Regions from separate parts of the Paenibacillus sp. OSY-SE genome, predicted to be linked through region 2. Evidence: predicted binding sites of a transcription regulator. Region 2 holds the regulator's gene; the other holds the start of a gene.
What was found. Region 2 encodes Rex, which represses fermentation and respiration genes when NADH is low (regulators of the CRP and FNR family bind a similar motif). Its sites were predicted from a motif close to TTGTGAAATATTTCACAA; they were not measured.

Region 1 (4,176 bases), on a different contig from region 2:
CAGCGCATAGTCTAACCAGCGTGTTCCTTTTTTCTCCCGTATCATATCCTGTGAATTGAAATTAATGTCTTGCGGCTCCGGCGGCACGATAGCCCCGAACCCCGGCACCTGATCCGGTGTCATTGCCCAACGTTCCTGCAGCAGCCGAATATCGCCTTGATATCGTTCCTTCAGCCATTCTCTGAACGCCGCAACCTCGTATTTATCCTTCGCGCTGCGCGGTCCGGCGAACACGCGCTTCGGATCGAATACGGACGGTTCGTTAATCAAGTCCCAATGCACGTGGGTGGAATGACGATGACGTTGTACAATGGCGCCGATGAATCGTTTCTGCGCTTCCACGCTGCGCGGATCAAGATACGGATTGGACCCTTCCCACAGTTCTGGTGCGAAGGAGAAGAAGTTGAAGCAGATCTCAATGCCATGCCTTTTGGCCGTCAGGAAGAAGGCGTCGATCGCCCGCAGCACATCCTCGGCCGGATGGCCGTCCACATACATCACATGACGATAAGCCGTCCAGATTCCAGTTCGAATCATGTTGATGCCGGCCCGCTTCATCTGCGCCATATCGCGATCCCATACCGCTGCGTTCGGCAGAAAAATGAACTTGCGCGCGACATCGCTGGACATATACGTCATGCCGACTATCGGCATCGGTTCGCCGTCGCGCTCGAAATAATCGCGGCTGACCGTTAAGAAGGAGCCGCTTCTCAGAAGCACTTCATCCCGGCACCAGAACCCTTGATGGAGATGACGCACTTCTCCGAGGCTGCTGCGCAAGCTTGCAGTTGCCCGGTACATCCCCGGCTCTAATAGTATGTCAGGAAGGAAGGACATCACTTCCAGCTCCCTGCCGCAAGCAAGCTCTAGCTTTTCCTCCCACAGAAGGTTACCGCTATCATCATGCAGCGTCAATTCCCCCAGCCACGTGATGGGACGGTCTTCCGCATACTCGCTTCCTCTCAACAAAGGAGTTCCATTGCGGTAAGCGTGTCTCGCTTGCGGCAAATATTGCGATTGCAGCGTCAATTTCGGTCTGTCACCCGGATCGTAACAAGCGACGCTTGGCTTCAACCACCATTCGCTTACACCTTGTGCGCAGTATTCAGCCCAGTCGGTTAATTGCTTGATAGAAGACAGGTTCCAGAAAGCTTCTGAGAGACGCTGATTGACGAACAGCCAGCGTGATCCGGAGAAGGTGCCCTTCGTATTCTCGAGCAGGACGACCGGCGCGCCGATTTCACGCTGATCCTTGGATACAGCCGTCACGAGCGGAGTAATGTGTGCATCCATCGATCCTGCCGACCCATGTTCTCCTGGGCAATCGTCGTTCCGTGTCACCCACAGCACGAAGCTGCACGTTGGCTCTTTCTCCCATGCGAAGACCGCATCGGCGAAGAGAGGACGTTCTTCGTTCGCTACAAAGCGGGAGAAGCGTTCGTCATTAACAGTCATGCATTCATGGATTTGCAGCTGCTGGTGATATGCGGTCTGTTCCGGTTCGGCAATCCAGCTGTTGCCGTCCTGATAGACAGGAGTGCGGAATGGCGCTCCGCCAATGCTTAACAGATTCCCGCCCCGTTGCAGGAAGGACAAGATTGATTTCCAGGCATGCTTAGGGAAATAAGGGGCGTGAAGATTGATGAACACTCCGTCTTGAAGACCATCTAGCGTCTCGGACAAACGATCCGCTTGCACAATATTCCACTTTTCAGTAAGCGTTTGCAGAATGTCCGAACGAAGGGGATCCATAGATATAGGCATGTTCGGATCATACAGACATACATAAGAAAGACTCATATTATATAGCTCCTTTATTCATTGCAGTCAGCAAATTGTTCACAACCCATTATAGTTGAAGGCACATGGTTTGTCTTTATAAGATATTCCTATTTTTAAATTAATCGTGCACCCTTTGAGCCCTATGATCCGGAATATTGATGAACCGACCATTTGGATGAACAAATTGTGACAAGCCGATAGCAGATTTTTAAATTTGTGAATATTGCCACAATCGGAGTGAGTGTAATCACACTACGGGTTCATATATTTCCAGTAAGATACAGGTGTGATCAGCGTATCATGACTATGAAGTTCATTGGGAACATGCAGCTAGATAGAGATAGAGGAAGAACGGCACATTTCGTTATATTATGTGAAAAATAGAACATGTACATGTTTGTAGTCCGCTTGCTTACATCATGCGGGGCGATGGAGGAGGAACCAATCATGAAACGGAAACTGCAATTGGTCGTTATTGGAAATGGGATGGCGGGAATGAACGCGGTGGAGCAATTGATGAAGCTGACCGACAGCTGCGACATTACTGTCATCGGTCAAGAGCCGCATCCAAATTACAACCGCATTATGCTGTCCTACGTATTGGATGGCAGCAAGACGATGGATGATATTGTCATCAACCCGCGTGCTTGGTACGACGAAGCGGGCATTACACTTCATACGGGCACGACAGCGACTAGGGTGGACACGACCCGCCGCGTCGTCGTGATGGACAACGGGCACGAAGTCGGTTATGACCGTGTCATTATTGCCACGGGTTCGACGCCGTTCATCCTGCCGGTTCCAGGAGCGGATAAACAAGGCGTCATCGGATTCCGCAGCATAGAAGACTGCGACCGGATGATGGAGGCTGCGAAGCTATACAATAAAGCGGCCGTCATTGGCGGTGGCTTGCTAGGTCTCGAGGCAGCGAAAGGTCTCGTACAGCTCGGAATGGACGTAACGGTTGTCCATTTGCCGGATTTCCTGATGGAACGGCAGCTGGATGAGAAGGCCGCCCGGATGCTGCAGACGGAACTGGAGCGGCAAGGGCTTAAGTTCGCGCTCGGCAAACAGACGCAGGAGCTGATCGGGGGAGAGCGAGTCGAAGGACTGCGCTTCAGCGACGGTACCGAGCTGGAAGCGGAGTTCGTCGTTATGGCCGTCGGCATCCGCCCGAACGTGGAGCTCGCTCGTGCCAGCGAATTGACCGTCAACCGCGGCATCGTGGTTGACGATTATATGCGCACCTCAGCACCGGACGTATATGCCGTAGGCGAATGCACGGAGCACCGCGGTGTGTGCTATGGCCTCGTCGCCCCGTTGTTCGAACAAGGGGCGGTGTTGGCTAAGGGATTGGCTGGAGTGGAGACGAAGCCGTATGAAGGCTCGGTATGCTCAACGAAGCTGAAGGTGTCCGGCGTGGACGTGTTCTCGACAGGCTTGTTCCTGGAGACGCCGGAATGCGTATGCGTGACGTTCCACGATGCTTGGAAAGGGACCTACAAAAAAATCGTCTTAAAAGACAACGTCATCGCTGGCGCGGTGCTTTTTGGCAATATCGATAACGCATCAAAATTGGAACGGCTCGTCAAGCAAGGCGCGGAAATGACGGAGGAGCTCTACAACGAACTGACCGGAGCAGGAGGTTGCTGCGGCACCAAAGCGAATGCGGCGGCCGACTTTGCCGACGATGATATCGTATGCGGCTGCAACGGCGTCACCAAAAAAATGATTGTGGACGCCATCACGGAACAGGGCTTGACTACGCTCGACGAGGTGAAAGCCTGCACAGGCGCATCCCGTTCTTGCGGCGGATGCAAGCCTTTAGTAGAACAACTGCTGCAGCATGTGCTCGGGGACGGCTTTGAAGCTGGGGGGAGCAAGCAGGGGATATGCGGCTGCACGACGATGTCGCGCGACGAGATTGTAGCGGCTATTCGCGAGAAGGGGCTCCGCGCGACGAAAGAGATCATGAACGTGCTCGACTGGAAGCAGGAGGAAGGCTGCTCGAAGTGCCGCCCGGCACTGAACTATTACTTGGGCATGATTTGGCCGCAGACGTATCAGGACGAGAAAGAATCGCGCTTTGTCAACGAGCGCATGAACGCGAACATTCAGAAGGACGGCACCTATACAGTTGTTCCGCGCATGTACGGCGGTATGACGACACCTGCGGAATTGAAGAAGATAGCAGACGTATCATTAAAATACAATGTGCCGCTTGTGAAAATGACTGGCGGACAACGGATCGATATCGTCGGCGTGAAGAAGGAGGATTTACCCAGTGTATGGGAGGAGCTGGATATGCCTTCCGGGTATGCCTATGCCAAGTCGCTGCGCACCGTCAAGACTTGCGTTGGCGCGACTTATTGCCGCTTCGGCACGCAGGATTCG
Region 2 (4,176 bases):
AATGAACGTGAGCGGGACGTGTCCGATTGGGACGAGAAGGAAGGTAACTTTCCATTCCGTCAGCTAACGTTGAAGCAAGGGGATTGGACGGATACCCTTCCTCCGCGTGAAGGTTCAGAGAGCAGTCCGCTCAACAATGTGACGTTCCGTGGCTTTATGGATGAAGTGAGGAACAATTTGGCGAGTCTGTTGCCGAATTACGAGCCGCGTGAAGCTCAGGAACAAATGTTTAACGAAGTGATGGAATGCCAGGAGCAGGACCTTCATCTCTTGATTGAAGCTGGAACAGGCACTGGGAAATCACTTGGATACTTGCTCCCTTCCTTATATTACAGCGTATCTCAAGAGAAGAAAGTGATTGTTAGCACGCACACTATCAATTTGCAAGAACAGTTGAGACAGCGTGATTTACCGCTTCTGGAGAAGATTGTTCCGTTTCCTTTCAAAGCTTCGGTGTTAAAAGGACGCAGTCACTATTTGTGTTTGAGAAAATTTGAACATAAAATAAATCATAGAGAGTTCGTTCATGCGCGTGACGACAGCATAACCGCTGCTCAGTTTCTCGTCTGGCTAAGCCAGACGGAGCATGGCGATGATGAGGAGCTGCATTTGGTCCACAAAGGTCCAGATTTCTGGGATACGGTGTCCAGTGATAGCGACTCTTGTCTGAACCGGGCTTGCCCGTGGTTCCGGCGCTGCTTCTATCATCGGGCGAAGAATGAAGCGAATTTGTCGGACATTATTATAACGAACCATTCTCTGCTGTTCACCGATGTCATTGCCGAACATCGTCTGTTGCCTACCTATGAACACTTGGTCATAGATGAGGCTCATCATTTTGAAGAGACGGCAGGCAAACATCTAGGCATCCATTTGCAATATTTTTCACTCATTCATCCGTTAACGCGGCTATTCAAAGACAGCAAGAATGGAGCATTGATCTTGCTTCAGATGCGGCTCCGCCTATCCGGTCACGAGAAAGCGCTTATCTGGGCAGAAGGAATCGACAAGCTGCTCACGCAAATCGTCGACGTGAAGGAACAATGGGACCGTTTGAATGAAGTCTTGTTCCAATTGCTTCCTCCGACTGAGAACGGACAAGCCGAAGCCGCCGGGCAGACGGTATTCCGGTTGCCGTCGGGCGAACGTCCAGAAGCTTGGGCCGGCATCACCGAGCTGGAAAGCGACATCCATGTCCGGCTTAGCGATATTGTTCGGTCAGGAGAGAAGCTGGCCAACGAATGGAAGGATTACGATGACGATGAAATTCAGGGCGTTGTCGTGGACGTGACGGGATTGTTCAAAGAATTGGGCCTAGTTCGGGATGAATTCCGCAACTTTATGCAGGGGAAAGACCCGGAAACGGTCTACTGGATGGAAGGGAATTCCCAGTTCAAGCATAAATCGATGCATATGTACGCAGTCCCGGTCGATGTGAGTGATGCACTGAAACGGTATTTTTTTGAACCGAAGAAAAGTGTAATTCTGACATCGGCTACGCTGTCGGTCGATAAATCATTCCAGTTCGTGGCAGAACAAATCGGGCTGAAGGATGCGGAGCGGGATGGACGGCTGCACACGGTCATATTACCGTCACCGTTTAATTACCGGGAACAGGCATTAGTCGTTATCCCACGTGATTTCCCGAGCGTAAAGGGCGCATCAGATGCAAAGTTCAACCAGATGTTGACGCAATCGATAGCGGATGTCGCGCAAGTAACGAGAGGACGAATGCTTGTGCTCTTCACCTCGTATCGCATGCTGCGGGATGTATATGCGCCTTTGAAGGAAGCGCTGAGCGTTCACGGGATTCACGTGCTTGGACAAGGCATTGACAGCGGTAACCGCAGCAAGCTGACCCGCAGGTTCAGGGAGCAATCCGCTTCCGTCTTGCTGGGGACGAGCAGCTTCTGGGAAGGGGTGGACATTCCTGGAGATGCACTCACGTGCTTGGCGATTGTTCGACTTCCGTTCCAGCCGCCGAACCACCCGTTGGTCGAGGCAAAATCAGAGCGGCTGAAACGGCAAAATCAGAATCCATTCCGGAAGTATTCCGTGCCGCAAGCCGTTATCCGCTTTAAGCAGGGATTCGGCCGATTGGTGCGGACCTCGCAGGATAAGGGAATTGTCATCATCTATGATACGCGCGTGATCGAAACAAGCTATGGCAAGCACTTTTTATATTCCTTGCCGGGACCAAAGATGGAGCACATGGCTGCAGAGCAGTTGGTTCCGCGCATTGAAACGTGGTTGGACGATAATCAAAAGACGTTGAAGAGCGATGAGGGGACTTGATTTAAGATATGAAAACATTAAAAATATCTGAAGCTGTTGTTCGACGTCTGCCGGTCTATTTGCGTCATTTGATAGAACTGAAGCAGCGTGAAGTATTGACAGTTTCTTCTCAGGATTTGGGCCAGAAGCTGGATTTAAATCCAGCGCAAATCCGCAAGGACTTGGCTTATTTTGGAGATTTTGGACGCAAAGGCATTGGTTATGACGTATCTTATTTAATACAGCAAATCCGTCATATATTGAAGCTGGACCAAATTATTAACGTTGGCCTGGTCGGTGCCGGTAAACTGGGGCATGCGTTGTGCAATTACACGGTCTATTTGAAAGACAACATGAAAATCGTAGCTGTGTTCGACGCCATGGAGTCCAAGATTGGCACGGATATTAATAATCTGAAAGTTCAACCTATGAGCGAAATGATCACAACGGTTCGAAATCAGCACATCCGTATCGGAATTATTACGGTTCCGGCCGCGGAAGCGCAATATGTAGCGGAGCAATTCGTCGAAGCCGGTGTAGAAGCCATTTTGAACTTTGCGCCTGTTATTTTGAAGGTTCCGTCTCATGTGCGCGTGCATACTGCCGATTTCACAACGGATTTGTTTAGCCTGGCTTATTATTTAACGGATCAGGGAAAGGAAGTTCCAGTCCAATGACAAAGCGAATCATTATTGAAAATGGCGCCTTTGCGGTACTTAATGCTCAATCCGGGCAAACCTCAACCAAGGGAACGATGGTTATTGAAAATGATCGAATTGTCCACTTGGGAGATTCACTTCCCGCGCAGTTCGATACGAGTGATGCAGAGAGAATAAACGGCAAAGGTCTGTTCTTCCTGCCTGGTTTAATCAATACGCATGGTCATGCTGCGATGTCGCTCCTGCGCGGGTATGGTGACGACATGGTGCTGCAATCGTGGCTGCAGGAGAAAATGTGGCCAATGGAAGCGAAATTTACGTCACAGGATGTGTATTGGGGAACCGCATTATCCGTCGTTGAGATGCTTAAGGGCGGAACCACAACGTTCGTCGACATGTATGATCATATGGATGAAGTCGCTAAAGTCTGCGAACAGTCTGGCATTCGGGGCTGTCTAATGCGCGGCGCAATCGGGCTGTGTCCTGAAGACGTCCAGGATGCGAAGCTTAAAGAAGCGGTTCAATTCGCAAAAGACTGGAACGGCAAGGCGAATGGACGGATTACAACCGTGCTGGCGCCACATGCGCCATATACGTGTCCGCCGGCATTCATTGAGAAGTTCGTGCAAGCGGCACATGATATGGATTTACCTCTTCATACACATATGTCGGAGACGAAGGCGGAAGTGGAACAGAACGTGAAGGATTATGGGCTCCGTCCGGTTGCTCATTTAGAGAAATTAGGCTTCTTCTCCCGGCCGTCGTTCATTGCACACGGGGTACATTTGACAGATGAAGAAATTGCGACTCTGGCTCACTACCATGTAGCTGTGTCTCATAATCCAGGCAGCAACCTCAAGTTGGCGAGCGGTGTAGCTCGGGTTCCTGAATTGTTGCGCGCAGGAGTTGTCGTCTCTCTCGGAACGGATGGTCCGGCCAGCAACAATAACTTAGACATGTTCGAAGAAATGCGGCTTGCTGCGCTTATACACAAAGGAGTATCGGGAGATCCAACCGCGATTCCGGCTGCAGAAGCGCTGCGCATGGGTACCGTATACGGGGCGAAGACGATTTCGCTTCCTGATGTAGGATTGCTTGAGGTCGGTATGAAGGCAGATATGGTTGCGGTAGATATCGATCAAGCTCACTTCATTCCACATACGGATCTCGTATCTCACATGATTTACTCCGCTTCGGCTAAAGATGTGAAGCATGTGTGGATTGATGGAGAACAGGTCGTGAA

Region 1: the regulator Rex is predicted to act here: its motif matches at 1,997-2,014, upstream of nirB (nitrite reductase large subunit NirB).

The regions. Positions count from the first base shown of each region.
Region 1 is NZ_ALKF01000201.1:1,759-5,934, reverse strand. It holds gene A372_RS0126895 (beta-galactosidase) at 1-1,800, opposite strand, end outside; gene nirB (nitrite reductase large subunit NirB) at 2,230-4,176, shown strand, end outside.
Region 2 is NZ_ALKF01000184.1:61,486-65,661, forward strand. It holds gene dinG (ATP-dependent DNA helicase DinG) at 1-2,295, shown strand, start outside; gene A372_RS0116040 (redox-sensing transcriptional repressor Rex) at 2,304-2,951, shown strand; gene A372_RS0116045 (amidohydrolase) at 2,948-4,176, shown strand, end outside.